One region of the Streptomyces cadmiisoli genome, then DNA from elsewhere that is predicted to be linked to it. Evidence: riboswitches for the same ligand, from Rfam matches in the RefSeq annotation. Region 1 holds a riboswitch; the other holds the start of a gene.
The links. A riboswitch is a leader RNA that binds a small molecule or an ion and turns the genes downstream of it on or off. The one in region 1 is predicted to bind cyclic di-AMP.
Positions count from the first base shown of each region.

Region 2: it holds a riboswitch for cyclic di-AMP, as region 1 does, so the genes downstream of both, DN051_RS11310 (M23 family metallopeptidase) here and DN051_RS20925 (M23 family metallopeptidase) in region 1, are expected to answer to the same signal.

Region 1 covers NZ_CP030073.1:4,828,565-4,833,654, reverse strand. Annotated here, with positions in the region: gene DN051_RS20935 (PrsW family intramembrane metalloprotease) at 1-534, shown strand, start outside; gene DN051_RS20930 (aldo/keto reductase) at 590-1,534, opposite strand; gene DN051_RS20925 (M23 family metallopeptidase) at 1,655-2,692, opposite strand; cyclic di-AMP (ydaO/yuaA leader) riboswitch at 2,704-2,862, opposite strand; tRNA gene DN051_RS20920 (tRNA-Met) at 3,198-3,271, opposite strand; gene DN051_RS20915 (GTP cyclohydrolase II) at 3,462-4,112, opposite strand; gene DN051_RS20910 (MarR family winged helix-turn-helix transcriptional regulator) at 4,239-4,754, opposite strand; gene DN051_RS20905 (dihydrofolate reductase family protein) at 4,818-5,090, shown strand, end outside.
Region 2 covers NZ_CP030073.1:2,696,223-2,701,312, reverse strand. Annotated here, with positions in the region: gene DN051_RS11320 (M16 family metallopeptidase) at 239-1,609, shown strand; gene DN051_RS11315 (M16 family metallopeptidase) at 1,606-2,994, shown strand; cyclic di-AMP (ydaO/yuaA leader) riboswitch at 3,196-3,360, shown strand; gene DN051_RS11310 (M23 family metallopeptidase) at 3,374-4,138, shown strand; gene DN051_RS11305 (GntR family transcriptional regulator) at 4,328-5,023, shown strand.

The sequences.
Region 1 (5,090 bases):
GAACTGCCGGCCTACGTCGTCGCCGGCTGGCTGTCCCCGGCCGAGCCGTTCGCCCTCGGCTCGATGCACGCGCGCCGCGTGGCCCGCCAGTACGCCGGACGCCATCTGGGCAAGGCGTCCGCGCGCACCGTGGCGCAGTACGAGGCGTACGCGACGTCGCTGGCCTTCCTGCGGCACCAGGGGCGCCGGGGGCGGGCCCGCGCGGACTTCGCCGCCCGGGAGGGCGAGCTGCTGCGGGAGTTGTGGAACCGGCGTGAGGTGGCGCGGCCGGCCCTGGAGTACGCGGCGCGGATCACCGCGCCGCCGGTGCCGGTGGCCGCGCCGTACTGGCCGATGCAGGGGTGGGCGGCGCCTGCCCACGGCCCGGCGGCGGCACCGCACCCCGGACACCACCCGCACCCCGGACACCAGGCACACCCCGGACACCAGGCACACCACCCGCACCCGGGGCAACACGCACACCCCGGGCAACACCCGTACCCCACGTACCCGTCGTATCCCGCGCAACCGGCTTACAACCCGTACCGGCCGTGACCCGTACGCCACCGGCACCCGCGTGTCACGCACGCGCGCCCGAGGTGTCCGCGGGTCAGGCCGCGGCCTCGGTCAGCCGGTGCAGCTCCGCCTCCGTCAGCCGCAGTTCCGCCACTGCCAGCAGCGCCGGCAGTTGTCCGGCCGTCCTCGCGGAGGCGATGGGCGCGGCGACCGTCGGCCGGGACGCCAGCCAGGCCAGGGCGACCGTCGCCGGCCGGGTGTCGTGGGCGGCGGCGATCTCGTCCAGGGCGGTCAGGACACGCCGACCGCGCTCGGTCCGAAGGTGCTTCCCGGCGCCCGCCGCCCGCGGGCTGTCGACCGCCGTGCCGGGACGGTACTTGCCGGTGAGGAAGCCCGCCGCGAGCCCGTAGTACGGCACAGCGGCCAGTCCGCCCTGCGCGGCGACGTCCAGCAGCGCGCCCTCGTAGGTCTCGCGGGAGACGAGGTTGTAGTGCGGCTGGAGCGCCACGTAGCGCGCCAGGCCCTCGCGTTCGGAGAAGTCCAGGGACGCCTTCAGCCGCTCGGGCGAGATGTTGGAGGCGGCGATGTGGCGCACCTTGCCGGCCGCCACCAGTTCGTCCAGGGCGCCGATGATCTCCTCTACCGGCACCTCGGGCTTGTCGAAGTGGGTGTAGTAGAGGTCGATGTGATCGGTGCCGAGACGGCGCAGCGAGGCGTCCGCGGCGGCCTTGATGGTGCCGGCGGTCAGGCCCTGGTACTCGGGGTGCTGGCTGACCTTGGTCGCGATCACGACGTCCGACCGGTTGCCGCGCGCCCTGAGCCAGTTGCCGATGATCGTCTCGGACTCGCCGCCCCGGTTGCCCGTGACCCAGGCCGAGTAGGAGTCGGCGGTGTCGAGGAAATTGCCGCCGGCCGCCGCGTAGGCGTCGAGCACGGCGAAGGACTGCGCCTCGTCGGCGGTCCAGCCGAAGACGTTTCCGCCCAGTGCGAGCGGAAAGACGTTCAGATCGGTGCTGCCGAGCGGGCGGAGAGAAGTCATGGACGTCATGGACAAGGTCAACTCCCGCCCCGGTGGCGGCTGTTCCGCATGCGCCGGGACCGGCAGCCCTGACGTCGGGGGGTTGTCGTCAGGACCGCCGGGGTTCGCGGAGAGCCGCTGTCAGGGGGTGAGTCCCTTGCTGCGCAGCCAGGCCAGGGGGTCGATGCCGCCGTCCGCGCCGCCGGAGTGGACCTCGAGGTGCAGGTGGGCCCCGGTGACGTTGCCGGTGGCGCCCACCCGGCCGATGACCTCGCCCGTGGTGACCTTCTGGCCGACGCTGACGCTGATGGAGGACTGGTGGGCGTACCAGATCTCGGTGCCGTCATCGAGGGTGAGCACGGTCTTGTAGCCGTACGACCCGTTCCAGCCGGCCTCGGTGATGGTGCCGCTGTGCACGGCCTTGAGCGGCGTGCCCGTGGGCGCGGCGAAGTCGAGTCCGGTGTGGTAGCCGGAGGACCACAGGGAGCCGGCCTGACCGAAGGTCGAGGTGAGGGTGTACGAGGAGGTGGGCAGCGTGTACTGCTTGGCCAGCGCGGCGAGGCGCTCGGCCTCGGCCTTCTCGCGGGCCTCCTCCTCCGCCGCGGCCTTCTCGGCGGCGGCCTTGGCCGCGGCCTCCTTCTCGGCCTTCTCGGCGGCTTCGGCGGCGGCCTTCTGCGCGGCGGCCACGGCCTTGGCGGCGGCCTTGGCGTCCACCTGGTCCTGCTGCTGTTCCGCCTGGGCGATGATCCGGGCGCGCAGCGCCTCGCCGGCGTCGGTGGTGCCCTCGGCGGTTTGCTCGGTGGTGATGCCGATGCCGCTGAGCGGGGCGGCGCTCTCGGGGGTGCCCTTGTCCGAGTCGTCGGAGATCAGCGAGCCCACGGCCGGGAGGTCGGGCATCGATATCGCCACCGGCGGCTTGCCGGTCTGCGCGGTGGCCATGCCGCCCGCGCCGACCGCGGCGATGACGCCGACGCCGAGAACCGTGGAGCTGCGGGCGAGCCCACCGCCACGCTGCTTGGAGACGCGGTGCCGGCCACGTACGGGGCGAACGGTCTCCGCGGTGGGATTCCATTCCTCCCAGGGGCCCTCGTCGGTGCGCTGACCCCCGTAGACGATGGTGTCGCCAGAACTCTGGGTCGGCGCGAAGGGGGCTTCTGGGGCAGGCCGGTTGGACGCCACGTGGGCGTACTCCTTTCCTTCCTTCTCGCCTACCGGGTTAGCTGACGGGTTCGGAGCAGGAAGGTCTCCTACGCGCGTAAATCAGCCAGCCGATATCGGCGACTTACGCCCGATTCACCCCATGTTCGGTGGTTCCCCGGTTCCCTTGCGGGATTCGGCGCGTGCGCACGGAGCCGCCTCTTGTGACGGCTGGGACGACCGCGCTGCGTTATCGGACGTTAATAGAACCGGGGCCTGATTTCCAAGCGGTTCCACTTGATCATTAACGAATTCCAGGTGGACGTACGGTGTCATGAGTGGAGAAAATCGGGCGAGTTGACCACCGACTGCGCGGAATACCTGATCTGACCGTGTGTCAGTTGTTATGCGGAGGGCGTTCGCCCGGTCACATGCCGTGACAGCGGGGATCGACTCGGATCGAATGTGTGCCGAGTGCGCCCGCGAGAAAATGCGGAAAAAACTTGAGGCCGGAATCCAAAACTGGATTCCGGCCTCAAGCCTTCAGTAGCGGGGACAGGATTTGAACCTGCGACCTCTGGGTTATGAGCCCAGCGAGCTACCGAGCTGCTCCACCCCGCGTCGTTGTGACTCCAGTGTACGTCATGTTCGGGACCGAAAGTGACACGCTGCCCCTCCGGGGGTCCCGACCGGCGATTTCGCCCCCCGCAGCGGGGCGGAGAGCGGGCTGCGCAGGGGAGCGGGCCGGGCGCGGCGCGGGCCCGTGGGCGCACGGCGGCCGGCGGAGCCCGGCCGCCGCCGCGAGGTCCGCTCAGCCCGCGTTGAGGTCCGAGAACTCCGTCAACCGGGCGATCGGCAGGGTGTGTTGCGTCTGGAGCACCTTGGCGCGCAGGTAGCGGACGTTGTGGGCGGTGGTGAAGACCCCGGTGGGGATCCGGTCGCGGACCGCGACGCCCAGTCCGCGCAGCTGCTCGGCCTTGTCGGGGTTGTTGGTGAGCAGGTCCAGTTCCGTGATCGACAGGGCGTTCAGCATCTGGGCCGCCGCCGTGTAGTCGCGGGCGTCCTCCGGGAAGCCGAGCGCGGTGTTGGCCGCGTAGGTGTCCAGGCCCTGGTCCTGGAGGGCGTACGCGTCGAGCTTGTTGTAGAGGCCGATGCCGCGGCCCTCCTGGCGGAGGTACAGCAGGACGCCGCCGCGGGTCGCGATGCGCTCGACCGCCTCGCGCAGCTGCGGTCCGCAGTCGCAGCGGGCCGAGCCGAAGACGTCGCCGGTCAGGCACTCGGAGTGCAGCCGGACCAGGGGTACGGCGCCGGGCTCCGGGGCGCCGAGGACGACGGCGAGGTGCTCCTGGCCGTCGGCCAGACCGTGGAAGGTGACCAGTTCGGCGTCGACGCCGTAGCCGTCCTGGAAGCGCAGCGGCACCCGGACGCGGGCGCGCGGCGTGGCGGCGGGAAGGTCGGGCATGCGGGTCTCCGATTCCGTCCAGGCTGCTTCAATTTTGAAGCAGCCTCTTCGATCAAGGACCCTACTCCATGCTTGAACTTTGAAGCAACGAGTTTGCGGGGATCCCCGGCGGCCGCGTGACGCGGGTCACGTGCAGGAGGTCGACGAGCGGCGCAGCCACGGGACATCGGTGGGGGCGCAGCGCGCGTCGTCGCCCTGGAGGGCCTGTGTGACGCTCAGGAAGATCTCCTCCAGCTGGCCCACCTGCTGCGCTGTGAGGCGGTCGAACAGCAGGGCGCGCACCGTCTCCACATGACCGGGAGCCGCCCGCTCCAGCACCGCCACCCCCTCGTCCGTCAGGGCCGCGACACTGCCCCGCTTGTCCGACGGACAGCCCTCGCGCCGCACCAGGCCGTCCTTCTCCAGCCGGGCGACCGCGTATGTCAGCCGGCTGCGGGTGATCTTCAGCCGTTCGGCCAGGTCGGTCATGCGCAGCCGGTGCTCCGCGGCGTCGGAGAGGTTCGCGAGGATGGAGTAGTAAAGGTGAGGCATGCCGGCCTCCTGCTGGAGCTGCCGGTCGAGCGCGTCCTCCAGCAGGAGGGTGGCCGCCATGTACGCGCGCCAGGCGCGCTGCTCCTCGGGGGTGAGCCAGCGAGTCGTCATGCCGCCAGTGTAGTTTTGCTTAAAACTTGAACCAAGCCCGCCGTCTCCCAGATGGGTGCGCCGATGCCCTTCCCCCACGTCCTGCTGTCCGCCGCCGTCTCGCTGGACGGCTACCTGGACGACACCGGCCCCGAGCGCCTGCTGCTCTCCGGCCCGGCCGATTTCGACCGGGTCGACGAGGTACGGGCGTCCGTCGACGCCATCCTGGTGGGCGCGGGCACGATCCGGGCCGACAACCCCCGGCTGCTGGTCAACTCGGCGGAACGCCGCGCCGGCCGGGTGGCCGCCGGGAAGCCTCCGTATCCGCTGAAGGTCACGGTCAGCGGCTCGGGGGAC
Region 2 (5,090 bases), 2.1 Mb from region 1:
GACGTTTCTGACGCGACCATTGTGGACCGCGGTACTGACAACGCGGACGCGGCACCCGGCCTCGGCCGGCCCGCCCCGCGCTGACCGCAGGCTACGCCCTCGCGGCGAGTGACTCCGTTCTCGCTCTCGGCGTACGAGCTCCGGGAACTTCCCACCTGGTCGTCGAGCTTGCATACAGTGGCAGGACCGGTAGTAAAACCGCGGTTTCCACGACCGCGTCGCGATCGAAGGGACGTACATGCCCATGGGTCACACGGCCACAGCCGAGGCAGGCTCCGGCGGCCTGACAGCGACCGAGCACCGCCTGGCGAACGGGCTGCGCGTGGTGCTCTCCGAGGACCACCTGACCCCGGTCGCGGCGGTGTGCCTCTGGTACGACGTCGGCTCGCGCCACGAAGTCAAGGGGCGTACCGGTCTGGCTCACCTTTTCGAGCACCTGATGTTCCAGGGTTCCGCCCAGGTCAAGGACAACGGGCACTTCGAGCTGGTGCAGGGCGCGGGCGGCTCGCCGAACGGCACCACCAGTTTCGAGCGCACCAACTATTTCGAGACCATGCCCGCCCACCAGCTGGAGCTCGCCCTCTGGCTGGAGGCGGACCGCATGGGCTCGCTGCTCGCCGCGCTGGACGAGGAGTCGCTGGAGAACCAGCGCAGCGTCGTCAAGAACGAGCGCCGGCAGCGCTACGACAACGTCCCCTACGGCACGGCGTTCGAGAAGCTGACCGCCCTCGCCTACCCGGACGGGCATCCTTACCACCACACGCCGATCGGCTCGATGGCCGACCTGGACGCGGCGACGCTGGAGGAGGCGCGCGAGTTCTTCCGCACGTACTACGCGCCCAACAACGCGGTACTGGCGGTCGTCGGCGACATCGACCAGGAGCAGACGCTCGTCTGGATCGAGAAGTACTTCGGCTCCATCCCCGCGCACGACGGCAAGCGGTCCCCGCGCGACGGCTCGCTGCCCGACGTCATCGGCGAGCAGCTGCGCGAGGTCGTCGAGGAGGACGTCCCCTCGCGCGCGCTGATGGCCGCCTACCGGCTCCCGCACGACGGCACGCGCGCGTGCGACGCGGCGGACGTGGCGCTGACGATCCTCGGCGGCGGCGAGTCCTCCCGCCTGTACAACCGTCTGGTCCGGCGGGACCGTACGGCCGTCGCGGCCGGCTTCGGCGTGCTGCGGCTGGCCGGAGCGCCCTCCCTTGGCTGGCTGGACGTGAAGGCGTCCGGAGACGTCGAGGTACCGGTCATCGAGGCCGCCGTCGACGACGAGCTGCGCCGGTTCGCCGAGGAGGGCCCCACCGAGGAGGAGATGGAGCGCGCCCAGGCCCTGTTGGAGCGCGAGTGGCTGGACCGTCTCGGTACGGTCGCCAGCCGCGCCGACGAACTGTGCCGGTACGCCGTGCTGTTCGGCGACCCCAAGCTGGCCCTGACCGCCGTCCAGCGCCTGCTGACCGTCACGGCGGAGGAGGTCCGGGAGGTCGCCAAGGCCCGCCTGCGGCCCGACAACCGGGCGGTGCTCGTCTACGAGCCGACGTCCGGCGAAGCCGATGACACCGAGGGCGCGGAAGCCGCCGCCACCGACGAGGACGAGGAGGCGGCCAAGTGACCGAGCTCGCCGCGATGGAATTCCACCCGCAGCCGCAGGCGGGCGAGGCCCGCCCCTGGGCCTTCCCGGCCCCTGTCCGAGGCAGCCTCGACAATGACCTGACCGTCCTGCGCTGCCACCGCCCCGGCCAGCAGGTCATCGCCGTGGAGGTGCTGCTGGACGCGCCCCTGGAGGCCGAGCCGGACGGCCTCGACGGAGTCGCCACGATCATGGCGCGGGCCTTCTCCGAGGGCACCGACAAGCACTCCGCCGAGGAGTTCGCCGCCGAGCTGGAGCGCTGCGGCGCCACCCTCGACGCGCACGCCGACCATTCCGGTGTCCGCCTGAGCCTGGAGGTTCCGGCGTCCCGCCTGGCCAAGGGCCTCGGCCTGCTCGCCGACGCCCTCAGGGCGCCCGCGTTCGCCGACAGCGAGGTCGAGCGGCTCGTCCGCAACCGGTTGGACGAGATCCCGCACGAGCTGGCCAACCCCGCCCGCCGCGCGGCCAAGGAACTCTCCAAGGAGCTGTTCCCCGCGACCTCGCGCATGTCCCGGCCGCGCCAGGGCACCGAGGAGACGGTGGCCGGCATCGACTCCGCGGCGGTCCGCGCCTTCTACGAGAAGCACGTTCGCCCCGCGACGGCGACCGCCGTGGTGGTCGGCGACCTCACCGGCGTCGACCTCGACGCGCTGCTCGGCGACACGCTGGGCGCCTGGACCGGTTCCGCGGCCCGGTCGCGGCCCGTGCCGCCGGTGACCGCCGACGACCGCGGCAGGATCGTCGTCGTGGACCGGCCCGGCGCCGTACAGACGCAGCTGCTGATCGGTCGTGTCGGATCCGACCGCCACGACCGCGTGTGGGCCGCCCAGGTCCTCGGCACGTACTGCCTGGGCGGCACCCTCACCTCCCGTCTGGACCGCGTCCTGCGCGAGGAGAAGGGCTACACGTACGGCGTGCGCGCGTTCAGCCAGGTGCTGCGCTCCGCGCCCGACGGCAGCGGTGCCGCGATGCTCGCCATCAGCGGCGCGGTCGACACGCCGAACACCGGCCCGGCGCTCGAGGACCTCTGGACGGTGCTCAGGACGCTCGCCGCCGACGGTCTGACCGACGCCGAGCGGGACATCGCCGTGCAGAACCTCGTCGGGGTGGCGCCGCTGAAGTACGAGACCGCGGCGGCCGTCGCGGGCACGCTGGCCGACCAGGTCGAGCAGCACCTCCCCGACGACTACCAGGCGACGCTGTACCAGCAGCTCGCCGCGACCGGCACCGTCGAGGCGACCGCGGCCGTCGTCAACGCCTTCCCGGTGGACCGCCTGGTGGCGGTTCTCGTCGGTGACGCGGCGCAGATCAAGGAGCCCGTCGAGGCTCTGGGCATCGGCGAAGTGACCGTCGTTCCGGCCGAGTAGGGATCCGGACGGCGGCACGCGCGCGGGAGCCCTGGTGAAGGAAGAGTCACCAGGGCTCCCTTATGTCCGGATTGGGGGAGAGGTTGCCTGTCTGGCCTGTGGCATGCGCTACAAAAGCGGTGTTCCGTTTGGGGATTGAAAGATGCCCCGTTTAGCGTCATCCGGGCTGTCCGTCACGCAGTGCGCCGCGTCCGCGGCACCGGACAGCCATCGCCGAGTCCCCGTACGGCGCGAGCCAGGGGAGCCGGGGACCCAATGATGCAGTCCCTGGGGTGAATCGGACGCCCGCGCCCAGCGAGGGTGTCCGTAGGAGACCTTCCTGCTCCGAACCCGTCAGCTAACCCGGTAGGCGAGAAGGAAGGAAAGGACAAGCCACTACATGGCGTTCACCCGCGCCACCGGGAAGCATCGTCGTCCCGGCCGGATGCAGCGCACCACCGCCCGTGCGGCGGGCGTCGCAGCGCTCACCACCACCGGCGTCATCGGCACCCTGGCCGTCTCCGCGTCGGCCGCCGAACCGGCCGCCGAGCAGACCGGGCTGATGCCGGTCATCACCCTGGGCGACTCGGTCGCCGAGCAGATCGACGCCCAGGCGGTCGCGCAGCAGCAGGCGGCCGAGGAGGCCGCCGCCGAGCGGCGCGCGGAGGCCGCGGCGAAGAAGCTCGCGGAGCAGCGGGCCGAGGAGGCGCGCGAGGCCAAGGAGCGCGCCGCCCGCGAGGCCGAGCGCAAGCGCCTCAACACCTACGTCCCGCCGATCGGCGGCTCCTACATCTCGACCGGCTACCAGGCCGGCGGTTCCCTGTGGTCCTCCGGCAGCCACACCGGCATCGACTTCCACGCCGCGAGCGGCACGCCCGTGCACGCGGTCGGTTCCGGCACCGTCGTCGAGGCGGGCTGGGACGGGGCGTACGGCAACCAGGTCGTCATCCGGATGAACGACGGCTCGTACACCCAGTACAGCCATCTCTCGTCCATCGCGGTCTCCGTCGGCCGGACGGTCACCCCGGGCGAGCAGATCGCCCTGTCCGGCGCCACCGGCAACGTCACCGGACCGCACCTCCACTTCGAGGCCCGCACGAGCGCCGAGTACGGCTCGGACGTCGATCCCGTGGCCTACCTCCGTTCGCACGGCGTGAGCCTCTGACGACGGACCCCCCGCGCCACCCGAAAGCCCCGGTTCACCGAACCGGGGCTTTCGGTGTTTCCGGTGCCTGTTTGTCCAAAAAATATCTATGGATTCCGGCCCGCCGTCGGAGATTCCAGCTCATTGGAATAGAGTCACGAACACGCGTCACTCGTCGACGTTTCACGGGGATTAAGGCGGAGGTCGGTCATGCGTATTCCGGCGCACTCGGTGTGCACGGCGATCCGGGACGACATCGTTGCCGGTGTCCACGAGCGCGGCAGCCGGCTCACCGAGGAACTCCTCGCGCGCCGCTACGGCGTCTCGCGCGTCCCCGTCCGGGAGGCACTGCGCACCCTGGAGGCCGAGGGGTTCGTGGTGACCCGGCGGCACGCGGGCGCGTGCGTCGCGGAACCCACCGAACTGGAGGCCGCCGACCTGCTGGAGATGCGCATGCTGCTGGAGCCGCTGGGCGCCGCGCGGGCCGCGCAGCGGCGCACCGAGGCCCACATGAAGGTTCTGCGCGGTCTCGTCCGGCTGGGCCAGGAGCGGGCCAGGAGGGGCAACAGCGACGATCTGCGCTCCCTGGGCGGCTGGTTCCACGAGACGCTGGCGCAGGCCTCCGGCAGCCCGGCTCTGATCGCGATGCTGACCCAGCTTCGACACAAGATCGCCTGGATGTACACCGTGGACGCTCCGGCCGCGCCCGTGGAGTCCTGGACCGAGCACGGCGCGATCGTGGACGCCGTTTCGCGCGGCGACGGCGAGCGGGCGCGGGCACTGACAGCCCTGCACACGGAGCGCGCCACCACCGCGCACCGGCTCCGGTTTCCCGGCGGCCAGGCCCGCTCCGACCGTGTGAGGACTTCGCAACATCCCGTAAACATGTCGGGCCTGCGGAATTAACACATGCACCGTATACAAAGAGGAGATATTCGGTGGCAGCGTATTAGCCCTGCCCTTTTCCGGGTGC